Fodinicurvata sp. EGI_FJ10296: one gene and its partner. The protein of the gene in region 2 interacts with the protein of the main gene of each other region in a pairwise test. Links are inferred from orthologs where the notes say so. Each region holds a gene or a part of one and is shown on either strand. Other genes may lie near its edges. The genes, in order: hfq and rho.

Region 1 (11,318 bases), on a different replicon or contig from region 2:
GACCGGTTGCGCGATTCCGCGACGGGATGTCCCTGGGATCTGGAACAGACCTTCGCGTCCATCGCCCCGCATACGATCGAAGAGGCATATGAAGTCGCCGACGCGATCGAGCGCGGTTCCATGGATGATCTGCGCGATGAATTGGGTGATCTGCTGTTTCAGGTCGTCTTTCACAGCCGAATGGCGCGCGAGGCCGGCGCGTTCGGTTTTGCCGACGTGGCCCGCACGATCGGCGACAAGATGATTGCCCGGCATCCGCACATATTCGGCAACCAAACCATCGCGTCGGCCGAGGCCATGACCGGGCTGTGGGAGAAAATCAAAGAGGACGAGCGACGCGCAAAGGCTGGCAACGGCCCTGCCCGCACTCTGGACGGCGTAACCAAGGGTCTTCCGGCCCTGACGCGCGCCGTCAAACTGCAACGACGCGCGGCCCGCGTCGGCTTCGACTGGGATACGGCACCGCCGATCCTGGCGAAACTTCGCGAAGAGTTGGAAGAATTGTGCGCTGCTCTGGAATCGGGTTCATCTGCTGCGACGGCCGAGGAAATCGGCGATCTGTTGTTTACCGTGGCCAATCTCGGGCGGCACCTGGGAATTGATCCCGAGGCGGCGCTACGGGGATCCAATGCGAAATTCGAGCGGCGGTTTGCCCATATCGAAGATTGTCTCGACCAGATCGGACTGACACCGGCCGAGGTCGATCTTGAGACGCTGGACGGCTATTGGAATCAGGCACGCAGCATCGACAAGGCTGGCGAGGCAAGCTAGCCCAGGCAAAGACGAGACAAAAAAACAGGGGCACCATTTGGTGCCCCCGCTTCTTCTGGAGTATGGCGTACCTTGCGGTACGGCCAGGCGTCGAGTGACGGGCGATTAGAAGCCCATGCCACCCATACCGCCCATGCCGCCCATTCCGGCCATGCCGCCACCGCCGGCGCCGGCGCCGCTGTCGTCTTCCTTCTGCGGATGGTCGGCGACCATCGCTTCGGTGGTGACGAGCAGACCTGCAACGGATGCAGCGTTCTGAAGGGCCGCACGAACGACCTTGGTCGGGTCGATCACACCGGCCTTGATCAGATCTTCGTAGGTCTCGGTCGCTGCGTTGTAGCCGAAGTTCGCTTCCTTCTGCTCCATCAGCTTACCCACGACGATCGAACCGTCGACGCCCGCATTGGTCGCGATCTGGCGGATCGGCGCTTCGAGCGCGCGGCGGATGATGTCCATCCCGACGCGCTGATCGTCGTTCTCAGGCTTCAGACCAGCCAGGACACGGGAAGCGTAAAGCAGCGCAACGCCGCCACCCGGGACGATGCCCTCTTCCACGGCCGCGCGGGTCGCGTGCATGGCGTCGTCGACGCGGTCCTTCTTTTCCTTGACCTCGACTTCAGATGCGCCGCCGACACGGATAACGGCAACACCGCCAGCCAGCTTGGCCAGACGCTCCTGCAACTTTTCACGGTCGTAATCGGACGTGGTCTCTTCGGACTGGGCCCGGATCTGACCGCAGCGGGCTTCGATGTCCGCCTTGTTGCCGGCACCGTCGACGATCGTGGTGTCGTCCTTGGTGATCGTCACCTTCTTGGCGGAGCCGAGCATGTCGAGATTGACGTTTTCCAGCTTGATGCCGACGTCTTCCGACACGACCTGGCCACCGGTCAGGATCGCCATGTCTTCCATCATCGCCTTGCGACGATCACCGAAGCCCGGGGCCTTGACGGCTGCGATCTTGAGACCGCCGCGCAGCTTGTTGACGACCAGCGTCGCCAGGGCTTCGCCTTCGACGTCTTCAGCGATGATCAGCAGCGGACGGCTCGACTGAACGACCGATTCAAGAACCGGCAGAAGGGCCTGAAGGTTGGACAGCTTCTTTTCGTGGAAAAGAATGTACGGGTTGTCCAGCTCCGCCTGCATCTTCTCGGAGTTCGTGACGAAGTACGGGCTGAGATAGCCGCGGTCGAACTGCATGCCTTCGACGACTTCGAGCTCCGTGTGGAGACCCTTGGCTTCCTCGACCGTGATCACGCCTTCGTTTCCGACGCGTTCCATGGCCTGGGCGATCATCTCGCCGACTTCCTTCTCGCCATTGGCAGAGATGGTACCGACCTGGGAGATCTCGCTGTTCGTCTCGACCTTCCGCGAGCGCGACTTGATGTCGGCGACGACGGATTCGACGGCCGCATCGATGCCGCGCTTGAGATCCATCGGGTTCATGCCGGCAGCAACGGCCCGCACGCCTTCGCGCACGATGGCCTGCGCCAGAACGGTCGCCGTACTCGTGCCGTCACCGGCGAGATCGTTGGTCTTCGAGGCCACTTCGCGCAGCATCTGCGCGCCCATGTTCTCGAATTTGTCGGTCAGTTCGATTTCCTTGGCGACGGTAACACCGTCCTTGGTCGTCCTCGGCGCGCCGAAGCTCTTGTCGATCACGACATTGCGGCCCTTGGGGCCGAGGGTAACCTTGACGGAGTTCGCCAGAATATCCACACCGCGCTGCATGCGGTCGCGGGCATCGATGCCGAATTTAATGTCTTTTGCGCTCATAGCCGTTCTCTCTTCTCAGTCTTGTGCCGCAGAATCTTGGAAGAATGATGGGTCGGCGACAATTTATTCCAGAATGCCCATCAGATCGGATTCGCGCATAATCAGGTAGTCAGCGCCGTCCATCTTGACTTCGGTGCCGGACCATTTGCCGTACATGACCCGGTCGCCGGCTTTGACGTCGAGCGGATTGACCTTGCCGTTGTCGTCGCGAGCGCCGGGGCCGACGGCGACCACTTCACCCTGCATGGGCTTTTCCTTGGCGGTATCGGGAATGATGATGCCGCCCTTGGTAACTTCGTCCTGTTCGGTCGGCTTGACCATTACGCGATCGTGGAGAGGCCTGAAAGCCATGCGGTGTCGCTCCTTTGGTTGGATTGTGGGCACATTGCGGTTGCCTGTTAGCACTCACGCTCTGTGAGTGCCACGGACATAATCAAACGGTCGAACCAGTTCAACCCGGAATTTCGACCTGATCGCCAAAAGATTTTTCGAAGCGCGCCCGATCCTGCAGCGACAGACGAACCGTCAGCGATATCCGCTCCCCGTCGTCGTGGCGCTCGACGACGTCTCCGTTCTGATAGAGCCAGGCGATAACCTGCCCTTCGCTAGAGGCAACGGTGAGCGTCAACGACGTGCGTGCCTGATCCAGCCGCTCCCTGATAGCGGCAAGCAATGTGTCGACGCCCTCGCCGGTCAGGGCGGACATGGCCAGGGGCTGGGTTCGGCGCGAATTGGCACCCGAACCTGCGCGAAGCACCGCATTCGGCGAACCGTCGGCTTCGGGTTCCAGAAGATCGGCTTTGTTCAGCACTTCGATGAGCCGTGGGTCGGATTCAGTATCGATGCCCATCGATCCCAGGACGGCATTCACATCCTGACGCTGGGCTTCGGCGTCAGGATGTGCGGCGTCGCGTACATGTACGATGATATCTGCGGCGTCCACTTCTTCGAGTGTGGCCCGGAACGCGGCGATCAGTTGCGTTGGCAGGTCCGAAACGAAGCCGACCGTATCCGATACGATGGCCTTGTGACCGCCGCCGAGTTCAATCTGCCGCATGGTCGGATCCAGGGTCGCAAACAGCAGGTCCTTGGCGAACACATCCGATTGAGTCAGCCTGTTGAAGAGCGTGGATTTTCCGGCATTCGTGTAACCGACAAAGGCAACGACCGGATAGGGAACGCGCTCTCGCGATTTCCGATGGAGGCCACGCGTGCGTCGTACGTCCTCAAGATCCCGTTTCAGTCGGACGATCCGGTCATCAATCTGCCGACGATCGAGTTCTATCTGCCGTTCTCCGGGTCCGCCCATGAATCCGGCACCGCCGCGCTGCCGTTCAAGGTGGGTCCAGGATCGGACGAGGCGGGAACGCTGATACGACAAGTGCGCCAGATCGACCTGAAGCATACCCTCCTTCGTCCGGGCGCGTTCGCCGAAGATTTCGAGTATCAGACCAGTTCGATCGATGACCTTTACGTCCCAGGCCCGTTCCAGGTTGCGTTGCTGGATCGGTGAAAGATCGTGATCGATCACAACGATTTCGGGCCGCTTTTCGTGGATTTCCCCGGTGAGTTCCGCCACAGCACCGCCACCAAGCAAGGTGCCCGGGACAGCCTTGTTGACGCGCACACTTCGTGCAACCACGACAGTCAGATCGATCGCCGCGGCAAGCCCGACAGCTTCCTCAAGGTGAGCTTCGGGGGTGCGAAGCCCCCGAGCGCTGCCCTTTGCCTCTCCCCGAACCTCCGGGTGGAGAACGAAAGCCGTGCCGGGGATGGCAGGCAGTCGTTCATCGTCATCATGGGCCGCATCGGGGTGCGGCCCATCGTTGGAAGGATGGCTATCGGAGGGCGTCATGATGCGGTTCAGGCCTCTTCCTCTTCCTTGGCGGTTTCGAACAGTTGAATGGGGTGTGCCGGCATTACAGTCGAGATGGCGTGCTTGTATACAAGCTGTGAGTGGGCATCGCGCCTGAGCAGGACCGAAAAATTATCGAACCAGGTTATAATTCCTTGCAATTTAACCCCATTTACAAGAAAAATGGTCACCGGTGTCTTTTGCTTTCGACAATAGTTAAGAAATACGTCTTGTACGTTCTGATTTTTTTCAGACATCAGTTGACCCCGATGGTTTGTAGTGGATGACTGCCGATCTGTCACCCGGAGGTTGTTAGCCGGTCTGGCGAACCGATTCAGGTGAAACGACCCATTTCCAAAGCGATATGGTGACGGGCGAACCCGACGCCAAGGGGCTAAAGCCCCGGCGTTAACGTCAGCCGCCGAAGAAGGACAGCGTCAGGCTCTGGGCCTATCCGGCGTCGGTCCGCTTCAATTTGCCCTACCCGGCAATATAAAGCTCCGCGCGGTCGGATTCCGCGAATGCGACATAGTGTCCGCGCAGGGCGGACGACAGCGAACCTGGATGGCCGTTGGCAACGGGTTGCCCGTCAATGCGCGTGATCGGGGTGACATAGGTCGTTGCACTGGTAAGGAATGCCTCCCGTGCTTCCTGAGCCTCGGCCACGGAAAAGGGGCGCTCCTGGAATTCGTATCCCTCTCGGGCCGCGATCGCCAGGACCGAACGCCGAGTGATGCCGTTGAGGATGTCATTGGTGGCCGGTCTGGTCACCAGAACACCGTCCTTGGTGACGATCCAGGCGTTGGAAGAACACCCTTCGGTGACATTCCCGTCGTCATCGACCTGCCAGGCCTCGAAGGCCCCGGCGTCGGCGGCCTGTTGCTTGCCCAGTGCCTGAGGCAGCAACGCGACCGTCTTGATGTCGCGGCGTTTCCAGCGAATGTCGGGAATCGAGACGACGCTGACGCCTTCGTCGTCGCGCAGAGTGGCGGCAGGCGCCCGCGCGTTGCGTTTCGTCGTCATGACGAGCGTCGGGGCGACCCCCTTGGGGAATTTGAAGTCCCTTGGTGCGACTCCGCGGGTAATCTGCAGATATATCAGCCCGTTGTGCAGACGATTGCGGCGGATCAGTTCACGCATGACCAGCGCGAGCGCCCGGCGTGTCATCGGCGCCTGGAGGCGCAGTTCATTCAACGACCGCTCCAGCCGATCCAGGTGTCCTGCTTCGTCGACAAGACGGCCCCGATGAATGCTCACCACCTCGTAGACGCCGTCGGCGAACTGAAAACCCCGGTCCTCGATGTGGACGGCGGCGTCGCCGTGCGGAACATAGCGGCCATTGACGTAAGCGAAACGTGGCATCTTCGTCGAAGCTCCCCTTTGGCGGGACGGTTCACGGCGCAAGCCGTGTCGAAAGGCGCAGTCTTGAGCGCACTGTGTAGCCGGAGTTATCAGAAGAATTCCAGTCGTACAGCGAACATCTTCTCGATTTTTTTCACCGAGGCGCTGGCGGAAAGCAGGATCACGCGGTCATGGGGCCTGATGACGGTCTTCGGCCTGGCGATGATCACGTCGTCGCCGCGAACCACAGCGCCGATGATAACGCCCACCGGCAGCCTGATGTCCTTGATCGGCATGTTCACCAGGCTGGATGTGTCCAGGGCTTCAGCCTCTATGATCTCGGCGAAACCGTCGCGCAGCGAGTGAACAGCTTTGATCCGGCCCCGCCTTACGTGCTGCAGAATGCCCGATGCCGTTATCGCCCGGGGACTGACAACGGCGTCCACCCCCAGTCCGGTGATCAGCGACCCGTAAACGTCGGTATTGTTCACGAGTGTGACCGCGCGCTGGCTACCGTGCTTCTTTGCAAGCAGTGAGGCGAGAATATTGACTTCGTCGTCGTTGGTAACCGCCACCACGGTCTCGGTGACACCGATATTCGCTTCCTCAAGCAGTTCCGTGTCGAGACCGTCGCCGGTCAGGACGAGCGTTCGGGACAGCGTTTGGGCAATGTAGGCCGCACGATCCTCGTTCTCCTCGACGATACGCGCCGTGACCCCGGGGTAATTCGCCTCGATCTCTTGCGCCAGGAACAAGCCGACATTGCCGCCCCCGATGATCACGATCCGCCGGGCTTCCGACTCCTCGTGCCCGAAAGCGGCCATCGCTCTGCCAACATGACGGGAGTCGGCGACGAAATAGACTTCATCACCCGGAAACATCTGGTCATTGGCATCGGGTATGATGGGGCGATTCCCACGAACGATCGCCACGACCTCTATGTTCAGATCCGGAAACAGGCTGGTCAACTGGCGAAGCGGCGTGTTGATGATGGGACAATCGTCGGCACAAAGGACGCCGAGAACCCGTACCATACCGTCGGCCAGGGGGATCATCTCGAAGGCTCCGGGTACCTGAAGGCGTCTCGCGATCGCGCGGGCGACCTCGATCTCCGGCGAGATCACATGATCGATCGGAATATTCTCGCGGCTGAAAAGATCGGCCCAGATCGGCCGCAGATAAGACTGATTGCGAATCCGCGCGATCTTGGTTGGCACGCTGAACAGCGAATGCGCCACCTGACAGGCGACCATATTGACCTCGTCGCTCTGTGTTACCGCGACGAGCAGATCCGCGTCGGCCGCACCTGCCTGTTCCAGAATGGTGGGGCTTGAGGCATGACCAACGAGTGCCTGTACGTCCAGCGTGTCCGAGATTTTCTTGGTCAGCCGCGACTCACGGTCGATGACCGTGACGTCGTTGTTCTCGGTGGCAAGATACCGGGCGATATTGGCGCCGACCTGCCCGGCGCCGCAGATGACGACCTTCATGGGTCAATACCTTTGGGTGTGTTTCTGGTCGGCACATCGGTCACGAGCGCTGTCAGACCCGTTCGTCGGACTGATCCGACAGAGCCGGCGGAATGGTGCCGGGCGCCGCGGTCGACACCGTTGCCGGGTTGACGCCAAGACTTTTCAGTTTGCGATGCAGGGCGGAACGCTCCATTCCGACGAATTCAGCCGTCCGGCTGACATTGCCATTGAAGCGCGTTATCTGGGCCAGAAGGTATTCGCGCTCGAACACTTCCCGGGCTTCGCGCAGCGCCAACCCCATGATTTCGCCTCCCTTCTCCCATTTCAGGACGTCGGGTGCGATTGCGCCGATTTCCGGCGGCAGCATGTCGGCCCTGATCGCCCCGGACCCCTCCGGCCCCGCCATGATCAGCAGCCAATCCATGACATTGCGCAACTGGCGGACATTGCCGGGCCAGTCGTAGGACCTGAGCGCGGCCATTGCGTCTTCGCCGATGTCGCGTGGCGGCAGTCCCTGCATCTCGGCGTTGCGCGCCATGAAATGCCGGGCAAGCGACGGGATGTCTTCCTTGCGGTCGACAAGCGGCGGGACATGAATGGGCACGACGTTTAGCCGATAGTACAGATCCTCGCGGAATGTGCCGTCCTTGATCGCTTCGACAAGGTCCCTGTTCGAGGACGCGATTACACGGACATCGACCTCGACAGTCTGAATGCCGCCTACCCGCGTGAAACTCCGCTCCTGCAGCATTCTGACGATCTTGCCCTGCGTCACCAGCGGCATATCCGCCACCTCATCCAGCAGGAGCGTGCCGCCGTGAGCGGATTCCAGAGTCCCGGCGCGTCTGCGGTCATCGTGTTCGCTGCCGAAGAGTTCTTCTTCGAGGCGGTCCGGATGGAGCGCGGCGCAGTTCAGAACGACGAACGGACCATCCCGGCGCTTGGAAAGTCCGTGCAGCATTCTGGCTACGACCTCTTTGCCCGTTCCGGCCGGCCCTGTGATGAGAACGCGGCTTCCGGTCGGTGCAACGCGGTTGATCTGTTGCTTCAGCTGCATCATGGCCGCCGACTCACCGACCAGCTCTCCGTCCTTGCCGGAGCGAAGCCGCAGCTCCGCGTTCTCGCGGCGGAGGCGGGCCGCTTCGATGGCCCGATCGACCATCAGCAACAGGCGATCGGTCTTGAACGGCTTCTCGATGAAATCGTAAGCGCCGCGCTTGATTGCGTCGACGGCCATCTCGATATTGCCGTGGCCGCTGATCATGACGACCGGGACCTGCGGATAGTCGGAACGGACACGATCCAGAATTCCCAGACCGTCCATCTCGCTGCCCTGAAGCCAGACGTCGAGGATCACGAGGGTCGGCTGACGGGCGGCAAGTTGATTGAGTGCCTGTTCCGACGTTCCGGCTTCCCGCGCGGCATATCCTTCATCCTCGAGAATGCCCGAGATGAGCATGCGGATATCCGCTTCGTCGTCGACGACCAGAATATCATGCGCCATGAGACATCCGTTGTTCGCCCCTGAAGGGGTCATTATTCGTGCCGATCTCGCCCGAGGCGCCAAGGCCGGCGCAATTCTGCGTGTGGTCAGTCATCATCGGAATCCGGGCCGGTTCTGGTCGGACCGTCATTCTCACCTTCCGGGCCCTGCGGGTCAATTTCACGTGCCGGTGCCGGGGTCTCGATCTTGGGGAAGACCATTCGCACGATAGCGCCCTTTTCCTCCGAATTGTCTTCGAGAACAAGCCGGCCACCATGGTCTTCCATTATTTTCTTCACAATCGCAAGGCCAAGGCCTGTGCCCTTGTCCCGCGTTGTAACGTAGGGTTCCGTCAACCGATCCCTTTCATCCGTCGGCAATCCCCGTCCGTTGTCGATGAACGACACTGTTATGGCGTCGCCCGCGTCGTCGACCCTGATCCGGATCCGGGGAACGATTGCCTCTCCTTCCGACTGCTGTTCAAGGCGTGCATCGATCGCATCGATCGCATTCTGCAGCAGATTGGTCATGGCCTGGGATATCTGGCGGCCGTCGCAAGCCACGATAACAGCATCTTCTTCCGTTTCGGTTTCGAAATTAATATCCGGGCGGGCGGTCTTCTGCAGAAACGCCGCCTGCCCCGTCAGATCGACGATATCGATCGGCTCGATAACTGGCGCCGGCATCCGTGCAAACGACGAAAACTCATCGACCATGCGGCCGATATCCCCAACATGGCGGACGATAGTCTCGATACACCGCGAAAACGTTTCGGGATCGTTATCAATTTGTCTCAGATAGCGCCGCTTCAGTCTTTCCGCCGACAGCTGGATCGGCGTCAGCGGATTCTTGATCTCGTGCGCGATGCGTCGGGCCACATCGGCCCAAGCCGCTTTTCGCTGCGCGGCCAGAAGCTCTGTGATATCGTCGAAGGTGACGACGTATCCGCGCACCCGGCCGTCCAGTCTTTCGGCCGCGATCCGGACCAGCAGCGTGCGCAATTCCCCGTTCCTGTAGATCCTGATATTGCCTTCGGCCAGACGGTTCTGGCGCCGCGCGGTCGCCAGCAGGTCGTCGATTTCCGGGACAATATCGGTCAATCGTGCGCCGAGGATATTCTCCAGGTCGAGGCCCAGCAGCTCCGTTGCCGATCGGTTGGGCAGATTGACCACACCGCCTTCGTCGACGCCAAGCACCCCTGCGGACACACCTGAAAGAACGGTCTCGGTAAAGCGCCGGCGGTGATCGAGCTGGCGGTTGGCTTCGATCAGTTCGGACCGCTGGCTTTCCAGCTGGCTGGTCATGCGGTTGAAAGCCCGGCCGAGATCGGAGAGTTCGTCACCGCTGGCCGTCGGCGTCACCCTGGCAGCAAGATCGCCGCTGCGTACGCGCTCCGCCGCGACGATCAATGCGCTGACGGGCGCGACCAGCCGGTCGGCAAAGACCAGCGCCAGCCAGACGGCGACCATGAGCAGAAGCAGCGAAACGACAGCGTAAATCAGCGTGAAGGTGATCTGAAGGGTCGACCGCCGCCCCTCCAGCTCCCGATACTCGGCAACAGCAGTTTCCGCGCGTTCCATATGGCCGATGACGCTGGCTTCGACCAGGCGGCCCACCAGCAGAAATGCGTCGTCGAACCGGTCGAGCCGGATCAGCGCGCGGACCCGGTCATCGCTGTCCGTCGGCATCAGCCGGACGTCGCCATTGCGGGCGTCGGACAGAATGTCTTCGGGAATGGGTTCGAACTGGAGCGCAAAGGTCAGGTTTGAACGGGCCAGGGTTTCGCCGGACGAATCGAAGACCAGAGCCTCGGTGAGGTTCCGGAGAATGGCCTGTGTGGTAACGAACTGATTGAAAAACGCTGAATCGACCGCAAGGCGTTCCGCCTCGCGATTGATATCGTTGGCCATCGAAAGCGCATCGGCCCGCAGTGTTTGCTGATGTTCCTCCAGATAGGCCTGGGCCACCGAGAGGCTTTCATTGACGGCGGTGGAGACCCGGTCAGAGAACCAGGATTGCAGGCCGGCATGGAAGAATAGCAGCGAGAAGGTCGCCATCAGGATCGCCGGCGCAACGGCCACAACGCTGAACAGCGCCACAACCCGCACATGCAGGCGCGAACCCGCCAGCCCCTGCCGCCGCTGTCCCCACAGGATGGCCACGCGCCGCGCGATCACCGCCCCAAGCAATAGCAGTATGAACAGATCGAGGTTGAGGAGGAAGTTGATCGTGTCCGTATCGCGGTTGAGTGACGTACCCTCGGTCAGCGCGGCATAGGTGGCCAATCCGGCCAGAACGGCCGCGACCATCAGGGCAAGCGCGAATTTGTTGCCCAGCCCAAGCCGCGACGACCAGCGGACCAGGTCGCGCCACGCCAGACGCAGGGAATGACCCTGCGGAATACGCTTGTCGGTATCGGCGCCACTCGCCATGGACAACAGACTTCCAATAATTCCAAAGGGCCGGCGGTGGTTCGGTCCCGGTCAAACCGACCGGATGGGGCAGGTTACCGGACACTACTGCCGGGGCGGAAACCTTATCGGTAGCACAGCGCATCGCCACAGGCACGATCCCCGCTCGCGCCCTCACCTGCCTGTCAGTGGATACCTGCCGTCTGCGTCGC
Region 2 (11,224 bases):
CCGTCGTCGTGGGCAAGGGCGAATTCCATTGCGGCCATTCGATCGAAGTAGGCGTCGTTCAGTGTGTGCTGACGCCCCGGCCGCCGGTCGCCGCGCATGCCCAGAAAGACCGCCAGACCCTCCATAACCGGGTCGAGTACGGAGATACAGGGCAAGTTCAACTGCGCGCATTCGTCATGAAGGCGATGGCAGAGACGATCATCGACCAGCGTATAGATCACAAGACCGGGGTTCGCACGGACATCTTCCAGGATCAGGTCGAGTTGCCGGCCAGTCCGGACCATGTTCCAGAAATGCTCGACCGGGTGGACTCGGTCGAACTGGGCCAGACACGCGCGCGCCACGCTCTGAATCGTCTCTCCGGTCGCGTCGGAGACCAGATGAACATGGAAAATCCGGCCGTCTTCTGTCTCTTCGATGGGCGCCATCATAATACGATCCTGCTCCCTTTGGTCGTCGCGCCTTGGCCTGCCGGTTGCCGGCGGTCATCTGCGATTCGTCGGCAGAACGGGCTCGCCGGTCCTGCAAAGTCTGTTGATAACTGATGGATAGCCGGTGCGCCATGTTCCAGGTGTTTTTCCATCCCCATTTCCGGCAACCGTCTACAGCGGTTGCGCAGCAAGCAGTCCCCATGAGGGCGAATTTTCGGGGCCCGTCGGGGGAAGTCGGCGGCCATTCGGATTATTCACAGCTTTATCCCCAGAGTGTGGGTAACTCCGGCGCCGATTCGCGCGGCAAAATTTCACGAGTCGCCAAATTCGTCCCCATGGCATTGAAATCGGCCCTCTTGCCTGTGGGCAACCTTGTGGACAATTTCAGTCGCGGCGGGAATTCATGTTATCCACAGCCATCCACCACCACTACCACCACCTAATTAAAAACCTAACTTTAAGATGCAGTTCCCGGCCTTATATGGGATAAGCCCGCAGGCCGATCTGCCGGGGCCATTTTCGAGCGGCTCGATGGTCCGGAGCGCGTCTGCAACACCTCCGACGGGGACCATCCCCGAGAAGACCCGGCACCGACCCAGTAACGACGATGAGTGGAACGATGGGCAACACCATGGACGAGCCACATTCAGGCGCGACCCGAGCAGGTTTCGACGAGCAATCGGCGGCAGAGACCGCGAGAGCGTCGAAAAGGCTGCTGAGAGTGCTGGACGGCAAAGCAGTCGACCGGCCCCCGTTCTGGTTCATGCGTCAAGCCGGCCGTTACCTGCCTGAATACCGAAAGGTCCGTGAGCAAGCCGGCAGCTTTCTGGATCTTTGTTACGATCCGCAAAAAGCCTGCGAAGTCACGCTCCAGCCGTTGCGGCGCTACGGGATGGATGCGGCAATTCTCTTTTCCGACATCCTGGTCATCCCCCACGCATTGGGCCAGGATGTTACCTTCGTGACAGGTGAAGGACCCAAACTTGCACCGGTAAGATCGGCGGCAGACCTGGCCTTGCTTTCGGGCGATCGGATCGAGACACACCTGGCGCCGGTATTCGAGACCATCGATCGTGTTGCCGGCAATCTGCCCGTGGAAACGGCCTTGATCGGTTTCGCGGGTGCGCCCTGGACAGTCGCGACCTACATGGTCGAAGGCGGCAGTTCGAAGGATTTCGCAACGATCAAGGCATGGTCATATCGAGATCCTGAGGCCATGAACGCCCTCATGGATCTTCTTGTCGACGCAACCGCGCGCTACTTGTGCCGCCAGATTGATGCTGGCGCCCATGTCATTCAGCTTTTCGATACCTGGGCCGGCGCGCTATCTGAAGAAGGTCTGGAACAATGGGTCATCGAGCCGACAAGAAGGCTGGTCCAGCGCCTTCACGCCCATCGTGCCGACATCCCGGTCATCGGCTTTCCAAGACAGATTGGTGCGCAACTGGCCAACTATGTCGAACGTACTGGTGTGTCGGCCGTATCGCTGGATACCGGTGTCGATCTCGACACAGCATCAGCGCTGCAGCGAAGCACGATCATTCAGGGAAACCTCGACCCCGTGCTTCTGACCGTAGGCGGAGACCCGATGCTGCAAGCCGCGAGACGACGGCTGGCGCAACTCGGCCATGGCGGTTACATCTTCAATCTCGGGCACGGAATCACCCCGGCCGCGTCGCCCGATGCGGTTGAAGCCTTAAGTGCATTGATCCGGGAATGGCCATCACGCTAGAAGGTCGACCGGAGACCTGTCGGACATTGCCATACCGAAAGCGGATCCATGACAGATTACTATTCCTGGGTGTTAGTCCTGCATGTGCTATCGCTCATTGCGTGGATGGCCGGCATGTTCTATCTGCCGCGGCTCTACGTTTATCATGCCGATGCCAAGCAGGGGTCGGAACTTTCCGAGACGTTCAAGATCATGGAACGCCGATTGCTTCGCGGTATTATCAATCCGGCGATGATCGCGACCTGGCTATTCGGTCTTTGGTTGTTGGCGTTGCAGCCGGGATGGCTGGAGCAAGGCTGGCTGCACCTGAAGCTGGCTGCCGTCGTCGCGTTGACGGTGATGCATGTATTCTTTGCTCGGTGGCGCAAGGATTTCGAGGGCGACCGAAATGCCCGGCCGGCCCGGTTCTATCGGATTGCCAACGAAGTTCCGACCGTCCTGCTGATTATCATCGTCATATCGGTGATCGTGAAGCCGTTCTGACCGGTTTCCCTGATTATCGCTGTTGCTAATTCCCGGCCGCATCCTCATTCGGCCGCTTCGCGGCGGCGAAGATCGCCTTCCATGAGTCGTGAGGCATCGATCAGCTGAGTCATCCGCAAGGTATCGCCGGTTTCCTTGTCGGGATGATAAATCTGGCTCAGCATCCGGAAACGGGCTTTAACGATCCTCCGGTTGAGCCGCATGCCCGGCGGCAGACCCAGAACATACCGGGCATCGGAGACGGTTCTGACGCCGTCGGGTAGCGGATCGAAGGTCATCAACGATACAAGCGCGCGCATTTCCTCGGCATGCTCACGTGCATCGTCAATTTCGCTACGGCCCCGTGCACGATCCCGGACGGGATCGGTTGTATCGTCGTTATCCGCCGATCCGGTGCTGTCGGATTCTGACAACGCCCGTTCACCGGCATCCAGCGCCAGCAGCAATGCGAGAGCTCGGCGAATGTAGACGTCTGATAATCCGTCCTTGAGCCGAAGTTGAAGCCGCGGCTTGCGGCGGAGAACCCGTCCGGCGCGCGGCCCCGATTTGAGCAGGATGACATCGCGGTCATCGGGTCCGGCGTCTCCGGGATCGGGAACCGAATCCGGATCGAGATGTTCATGCAGAACGAGGACCGCAGTTACGAGATCACTTGCAGTGACGGCCTTGCGCACCGCCAAAGCTAGGACGGCGTCGCGGAAACCGGCGCTGCAGGTAACGATGTAGGATTTCATGCGGTCCTTCTGATTCACTGTCTTTGGACGTTTCGGCGGGATGATACAGTATCGGCCCCGGAACGACAGAGATGCCTTTCTTGCCCATTCCTGTCGCCTGATAGGGAAAAAATCTCTGCCAGGATCGAAAAAGTTTCAGGAGGTCATGGTGATCATTTGACTTGCAACGCAGGTTCGGTTACCCATCTGAAAGGCGGGAGTCGAAGTCCGACGATACGGACTGACTCTCGTTCATCTCCACCTCCGATATCGGTCCGGGTCTGTAATCGTCCTTACGGGACGTTCCCTCCTCCGCCTTCGGCTGTCTTTTCAGGCATCTTCCACTTCACCTGACGTCCGCACACAGTCGTCGTGCGATTGCCGTCACTCCCGTTACGGGCTCATCAATGCATCTACAAGACCTCAAGGATAAATCTCCGGCGGATCTTCTGGCATATGCCGAAGAGTTGGAGATCGAGAACGCGAGCAACCTGCGCAAGCAGGACATGATGTTTGCGATCCTGAAACAGTTGGCCGAGAACGATATTGCGATCTTCGGCTCGGGCGTTCTGGAAGTCCTCCCGGACGGCTTTGGATTTCTACGGTCGCCGGAAGCCAACTATCTTCCGGGTCCCGACGATATCTATGTTTCGCCCAATCAGGTACGGCGTTTCGCTCTGCGAACCGGCGATACCGTCGAAGGGCAGATCCGGTCGCCCAAGGATGGCGAACGGTATTTCGCGCTGGTCAAGGTCAACCAGATCAACTTCGAGGATCCGGACCGGGTCCGGCATCGGATCAACTTCGATAATCTTACGCCCCTGTATCCGGAAACCCGACTTCGGATGGAGGTCGAAAATCCGACATCCAAGGATCTGACCGCGAGGATCATGGAGTTGGTGGCACCGATCGGCAAGGGACAGCGGGCCCTGATCGTCGCGCCACCCCGGACCGGCAAGACGATGATGCTGCAGACGGTGGCGAATTCCATCGCGGCCAATCATCCCGAAGCGTATCTCATCGTACTTCTGATCGATGAGCGGCCCGAGGAAGTGACGGATATGGACCGGTCGGTGAAGGGTGAGGTGATTTCTTCGACCTTCGACGAGCCAGCGGCGCGCCATGTCCAGGTCGCCGAGATGGTCATCGAAAAGGCGAAGCGGCTGGTCGAACACAAGAAGGATGTCGTGATTCTTCTTGATTCGATCACCCGGCTCGCTCGTGCCTATAACACGGTCGTCCCGTCGTCCGGCAAGGTTCTCACGGGCGGCGTCGATGCGAACGCACTTCAGCGGCCGAAACGGTTCTTCGGTGCTGCTCGCAATATCGAGGAAGGCGGCAGTCTGTCGATCATTGCGACGGCGCTTGTCGAGACCGGCAGCCGCATGGATGAAGTGATTTTCGAAGAGTTCAAGGGCACCGGCAACTCCGAACTCATCCTCGATCGGAAGATCGCCGACCGGAGGATATTCCCGGCGATCGATATAACGCGGTCGGGAACGCGAAAGGAAGAGCTGTTGGTATCCAAAGGCGAACTGTCGAAGATGTGGGTCCTGCGCCGCATCCTTCAGCCAATGGGGCCGAACGATGCGATGGAGTTCCTTCTCGACAAGCTCCGACATACCAAGAACAACGCCGACTTCTTCGAGAGTATGAACCAGTAGCGTCTATGTTGGCCGGCGCCGTTTCACGTGAAACGGCGCGCCGGCAATCGGCTCGACGGTTTATCGATCAGAGGCCTCTTCGCTCGTGGGCGAGGAGGTCTTTTTTTGTCCTCAGTCCCTCCCCGCCGCTGTAGCCGCCAAGGCCTGTTGTGGCGACAACCCGGTGACATGGCACGATGATCGGAATCCGATTGCGGCCGCAGCCCGTACCAACGGCCCGTGGGCTGCTGGATATCTCACGGGCGAGCCCGGCATAACTGGCGGTTTCGCCATACGGGATATTTAGCATGGCGGCACGCAGCCGCGCCTGGAATACCGTTCGGGGGTTCGCGAGTGGTATGGCGAATCGGCGAAGCTGACCATCGAAGTAGGCCTTCAACTGTGCCTGAACATCTGCCAGGACCGGCGGCAGACGATCCGGCGACATCAGCTGTTTGTCCCCGGGATTATTGTCCGCATCGGCTGAACCGTCAGTTTCGCCGATCGTTATGCCGGAAAGCACCCACGCTTCGCCCTCCCTAGCTGCGTTAATACGCAGGATCCCGATTGGAGATGGGCACATCAATTCCATGCTGACTTCCACGATCATGGGCCGTCAGGTTTCAGGTCCGCGGGATTCGTCACTGGTGGATAGCACATCATTCCCTGACATCGATACGCCGTTGCTTGGCCCTGAACCCGTGTCTTTCCCGCTGCCGGGTGGGATTCCGGCAGATTGGAGGTGTCGGAGACGGTTACCACCATGCGTCTTGGATCCGCGACGTTGCGTGCGGCCTCTCCAAGAGCTTCCGTCGCCGGATCTCCATTCTCTCCAACGATGATCACGGTTTCAGCATTGTAAAGGTGATCGATCCCGGCGAGGTAGCTGGCAAGCGGGAAAATATTTCGTTGAAGCGCACCACCGAAGGCCCGGATGATGCCTTCGGCCCGGTCGGCAAAGCGTTGCTCGCCGGTCAAGTGGTACAAGCGGGCCAGGCCAATGAGAAGGCTGCCATTGCCGGACGGCTCCGCATTGTCGTGAATACTCTTCGTTCGCACGATCAGGGCTTCGGCATCGTCGGCCGTCAGAAAATAGCCGCCGGCATCGCGATCGGCGAACCGCTCTTCGGTCGTGTCGGCCCAACCGACAGCGAGCTGAAGGTACTTCGACTGCCCTGTCGCCATGAACAGAGCCAGCGCAGCCTGGATCATCGCCGCATAGTCGGTCAGCATTCCGATTTGATGACGCCGGCCATCACGCCAGGCGTGGAAAAGCCGATCGCCGTCGCCAAGTGCGTCGACAACCGCATTAAATGCTCTGGCGGCCCTGGCGGTCCAGTCCGGCTGGTTCATGGTGGCGCCGCAACGCGCCAGCGCCGCGATGGTCAGTCCGTTCCAGTCGGCCAGAACCTTGTCATCCAAAGCGGGTCGGACGCGCTTCGATCGGGCCTGGAACATCAGTGTCATCGGCTGGGTAAGTGCCTGCTCGACCGAAGGTTCGGGCAGACCGTCGGCGTGGCGGCGATTAAGGATGGTCACACCCTCCCAATTCCCCTCCGGCGTGATGTCATAAGTTTTCTCCAGCAAGGCCATGGTCTCGGGCTCGACCGCGTCATCCAGGGCCTCGCGGATCTGCTTCTGCGTCCAGATGTAGAACCGCCCCTCCTCCCCTTCGCTGTCCGCGTCCAGGCTGGCGGCGAACGCACCGTTGGACAGAGTCATCTCGCGGTCGAGCCACGCGACGGTTTCGTGGATACGGTGCGAGAACAGCGGATCGTCGGTCGCCAGCCATTGCATCAGCAGAAGGTCGAGAAGCTGGGCGTTGTCGTAGAGCATCTTCTCGAAATGTGGCACGAGCCACTGGTCATCGACGGAATATCGGGAGAAGCCGCCGCCCAGATGGTCGTAAATGCCGCCCTGGCACATTCGCCGCACCGCCAGTTCGACGGTGGCGGCAAGCGCCGGTGAACCTGTCCGCCGGGCGGCGTGCCAGATCAGCGTGAGCACACTGACCTGCGGGAACTTCGGTGCGCCCTTTATGCCGCCATGGACCGGGTCCATTTCCGCGGCCAATTGTTCGGCTGCCTGGTCGATGATGGCCGGATCGACGGCCTCGACGGACTCGCTCTCGCTGAGCCGCGCTAGAGCCGTACGCAGCGCGTCCACGTTGCCGGCAACCTTGTCCGGGTCCTGGTGGTACACCTGCGACACCAGTTTCAGGACTTCGGCAAATCCGGGACGGCCGAATTTTGGCACGGACGGGAAATAGGTTCCGCCCCAGAACGGGTGGCCGTCCGGCGTCAGGAACATGGTCAGCGGCCATCCGCCGGGCTGACCGGTCATGACGAGGGCGTTCATGTAGATCTGATCGATGTCCGGCCGCTCTTCCCGATCGACCTTGATGTTGACGAAAAGCTGGTTCATGACCTCTGCAATGGCGGGATCCTCGAAGCTCTCATGGGCCATGACGTGGCACCAGTGACAGGCGGCATAGCCGATCGACAGCAGGATCGGCTTGTTCTCCGCTTTCGCCGTTGCCAGCGCCTCACTGCCCCACGGATACCAGTGTACCGGATTGTCGGCATGCTGGAGCAAATACGGGCTTGCGCTGTCCGCCAGACGATTCTGCGTCATCGGTACCCCAATGGCTGGTGCTTCGGATTCGGGATGGTGGCGAAATCGCGGACGATTTCCTTTATCCTGTCGCGTGAACTTTAGGTGATTCCTTTGACGGGAGCAGTCAATGAATATCCGCATCGACATAGAATGCACACCCGAGGAAGCCCGCACTTTTCTCGGGCTGCCCGAAATCAAGCCATTGCAGGATGCGATGATCGAACAGATGCGCCAGCAGATCCCCGCTTCCATGACCGCCATGGATCCCGAGACGCTGATGAAGACCTGGATGCCGATGTCCCTTCAGGGTCTGGAACAGATGAATCGGGCCGTATGGGATGCCATGAACCAGAGCGCGCGTTCCGGCAGCGGGTCACGGCAAACCAGCGATGACGAGAAGCCTGAAAGCGACGGAACGACGGCCGGCGGCAAGAAGTCGGGCCGACGATAGGGACCGAACACAGCTGATGTCACGAGACACAATTTTCGCCCTCTCCACGGTGCCGGGAAGATCCGGTGTGGCGGTCATCCGCATTTCGGGTCCTGAGGCACGTGGCGCCCTGGCAGCGCTGACCCCGGGCGATCCGGTACCGGCCGATCGGCGGGCCAGACTTCGACAATTGAAGGATCCTGAATTCGGCCCCGGATTCGGTGACGTCATCGACCAGGCTCTGGTGCTGGGGTTTGCGGGGCCACGGAGTTTTTCCGGCGAGGATATGGTCGAGATCCATTGCCATGGAGGACGGGCCGTGGTCGATCGGCTGTTGTCTGTATTAAGCCGGATGCCGGGATTGCGCCCGGCCGAGCCCGGTGAATTCACGCGGCGGGCGTTCGACAATGGTAAGCTCGATCTGACGGAGGTCGAGGGTCTGGCCGATCTGATCGACGCGGAAACCGCGGCCCAGCACCGTCAGGCCCTGCGGCAGATGGACGGTGCGCTGGGTCGGCTCTACGACGGTTGGCGGCAAACTCTGTCGCGTGCGTTGGCCTATGCCGAGGCCGATCTGGATTTCCCGGACGAGGATTTGCCCGAAGGGATCACCGATACGATCGCACCAACTCTGGCCGGAATCGGATCGAGTATCCGTGCCCATCTTGCGGATGCAAGGCGCGGAGAACGCGTTCGGTCGGGGCTGGAGATTGCCGTCCTGGGGCGCCCGAACGCCGGGAAGTCCAGTCTCGTCAATCTGCTGGCGCAACGGGATGCGGCGATTGTCTCGGCGGTCGCCGGGACGACCCGGGACGTGGTCGAGGTCCATCTGGATCTTGGCGGATACGCCGTTGTCGTTGCCGATACCGCAGGAATGCGAGAGATCGGTGACGAAGTCGAATTGGAAGGGGTCCGCCGGGCACGCTTGCGCGCCGATAGCGCCGATCTGCGGGTCCTGGTGGTCGATGCCGCCGATCTCGACGCCGCTGGCGGCCTCCCCGACGATCTGGCGGAACTGTGTTCAAGAGACACTGTGGTAGCGGTCAACAAGATCGATCGGCTGGTGGGACCCGTCACACTGTCGGCGATTGAAGGCCCCGCAATCGGCGTGTCCGCTGTCAGCGGAGCGGGCATTTCGGATTTGGTGGAGATGTTGGTGTCGATGGTTCGCGACCGCCTGAGCGGTGACGGCGGCCCGCCGCTGACACGGGCCAGACACCGCGATGCGTTGGCCGAGTGTGCCGATGCCCTTGACCGGGCCATGGCGGCCCCGTTACCAGAACTGGCAGCAGAGGATGTGCGTCTGGCGGTTCGTGCGCTGGGGCGCGTTACCGGTCGCGTCGATGTCGAGGATATCCTCGACATCGTGTTCCGCGATTTCTGCATTGGAAAATAGGGGTCATCGTTTCACGTGAAACGATGACCGACAGAAGCTTTACCAGGATGACCACCATGACCGGACCTTCGCATGCATTGACGTGCATGTCTTCCCGATCCGATGCCGGCAGAGCGCAGGACGGCGAAGCCGAACGCTATGATGTCCTCGTGGTTGGCGGCGGGCACGCAGGCACCGAGGCGGCCGCCGCTGCGGCACGATTGGGCGCGCGGACGGCACTGATAACCCACCGTCTCGACACGATCGGGGCGATGTCGTGCAATCCGGCGATCGGCGGGCTCGGTAAGGGACATCTGGTCCGGGAAATCGACGCCCTGGACGGCATCATGGGCAAGGCGATCGACCGCGCCGGTATCCAGTTCAGGATGTTGAACCAGCGTAAGGGTCCTGCGGTGCGCGGGCCTCGGGCACAGGCGGATCGGGAGCTGTACAAGCAAGCGGTCCGGGCTCTGCTGGGCGAACAGGACGGACTGTCACTGATCGCCGGTGAAGTGGCCGATCTTATCGTCGAATCGTCGGCCGAGGCGAATGGGACGGTCAAAGGGGTGCTGCTGCGGGACGGACGCCGGTTGCTGTCCGAGGCCGTCGTCCTGACAACCGGCACGTTCCTGAATGGTCTGATTCATATTGGCGAAGAAAAAATTCCGGCGGGACGTGTCGGTGAGGCCCCTTCGGTTGGTTTGTCAGCCCGTTTATCGCAGGCGGGCGTGCCTCTTGGCCGATTGAAGACGGGCACGCCTGCAAGACTCGATGGTCGAACAATCGACTGGGATCGTCTGGAAGTGCAGCCGGGCGATGACCCGCCGACGCCCTTCTCGTATATGACCGATCGAATCACGACCCGACAAGTCCCGTGTCATATCACCCATACAACCCGCGAGACACACGCGCTCATCCAGGCGAACCTTCACCGCTCGCCGATCTATGGCGGCGCTATCGACAGCACTGGGCCTCGCTATTGTCCGAGTATCGAAGACAAGGTCGTGCGCTTCGCGGACAAGGAACGTCACCAGATATTTCTGGAGCCGGAGGGGCTGGACGATCACACCGTCTATCCCAACGGTATTTCGACCTCCCTGCCCAAGGATGTCCAGGACGCTCTGATTGCGACCATTCCGGGGTTGGAGCGAGCGCGGATCCTGCAGCATGGATATGCGATCGAATATGACTATGTCGATCCGCGATCGCTGACACCGGCTTTGGCGCTGCGCCACCTTCCCGGCCTTTTCCTGGCTGGACAGATCAACGGGACGACAGGATACGAGGAAGCCGGTGCGCAGGGACTGATCGCCGGCCTCAATGCTGCACTTCGATCGGGCGCCGCAGGCGGCACCGGCGCCGAAGAAGGTCCGACGTTCAGCATTGACCGAAGCCAGGGATATATCGGCGTTCTTGTCGATGACCTGATCCGGTACGGGGCGCCGGAACCGTACCGGATGTTCACCTCTCGCGCCGAGTACAGATTGATTCTCCGCGCGGATAATGCCGACCAGCGGCTTACCGGCCTGGGCGCGGCGATCGGATGTGTCGGAGCCGCGCGGCGCGAACGCTACGATACGAAGATGACAATGCTGACCGATGCTCGCTCACGCGTGGAAACGCTTTCGCTCACGCCTCAGGAGGCTCGGCGCCATGGGCTGGCGGTGAATCATGACGGTGTTCGTCGGTCTGCGTATGATTTGCTGCGTTACGAAGAAATTACGATCGACCGACTGGCCGCAATCTGGCCGGGACTCGGTGCCTTGCCGGCGGATGTGGCAGAGCAGATCGAGATCGACGG

Evidence for each region.
Region 1: the proteins of rho (region 2) and hfq interact in binary tests that used the Escherichia coli proteins (3 or more experiments, as listed by UniProt). The link is inferred for Fodinicurvata sp. EGI_FJ10296 from one-to-one orthologs.

Annotation. Positions count from the first base shown.
Region 1 is NZ_JBFCVL010000005.1:76,875-88,192, reverse strand. What follows is about bases 3,034-5,990. They hold hfq (RNA chaperone Hfq), read right to left. Parts: upstream 4,660-5,990; coding sequence 4,408-4,659; downstream 3,034-4,407. Other genes in these bases: trkA (Trk system potassium transporter TrkA), read right to left, coding at 5,851-5,990; ABZ728_RS11735 (D-amino-acid transaminase), read right to left, coding at 4,880-5,761; hflX (GTPase HflX), read right to left, coding at 3,034-4,399. In the rest of the region: mazG (nucleoside triphosphate pyrophosphohydrolase), read left to right, coding at 1-771; groL (chaperonin GroEL), read right to left, coding at 877-2,544; co-chaperone GroES, read right to left, coding at 2,608-2,895; more of hflX, read right to left, coding at 2,996-3,033; more of trkA, read right to left, coding at 5,991-7,230; ABZ728_RS11725 (sigma-54 dependent transcriptional regulator), read right to left, coding at 7,283-8,716; ABZ728_RS11720 (PAS domain-containing sensor histidine kinase), read right to left, coding at 8,803-11,127. UniProt on the Escherichia coli protein: RNA chaperone that binds small regulatory RNA (sRNAs) and mRNAs to facilitate mRNA translational regulation in response to envelope stress, environmental stress and changes in metabolite concentrations.
Region 2 is NZ_JBFCVL010000001.1:434,352-445,575, reverse strand. The notes cover bases 3,032-5,894. They hold rho (transcription termination factor Rho), read left to right. Parts: upstream 3,032-3,766; coding sequence 3,767-5,023; downstream 5,024-5,894. Other genes in these bases: ABZ728_RS01985 (thioredoxin domain-containing protein), read right to left, coding at 5,609-5,894; ABZ728_RS01990 (methylated-DNA--[protein]-cysteine S-methyltransferase), read right to left, coding at 5,091-5,612; ABZ728_RS02000 (J domain-containing protein), read right to left, coding at 3,032-3,380. Also shown: ABZ728_RS02015 (pyruvate, water dikinase regulatory protein), read right to left, coding at 1-431; hemE (uroporphyrinogen decarboxylase), read left to right, coding at 1,051-2,163; protoporphyrinogen oxidase HemJ, read left to right, coding at 2,212-2,646; more of ABZ728_RS02000, read right to left, coding at 2,691-3,031; more of ABZ728_RS01985, read right to left, coding at 5,895-7,636; ABZ728_RS01980 (DUF6489 family protein), read left to right, coding at 7,746-8,069; tRNA uridine-5-carboxymethylaminomethyl(34) synthesis GTPase MnmE, read left to right, coding at 8,086-9,444; tRNA uridine-5-carboxymethylaminomethyl(34) synthesis enzyme MnmG, read left to right, coding at 9,531-11,224. UniProt on the Escherichia coli protein: Facilitates transcription termination by a mechanism that involves Rho binding to the nascent RNA, activation of Rho's RNA-dependent ATPase activity, and release of the mRNA from the DNA template.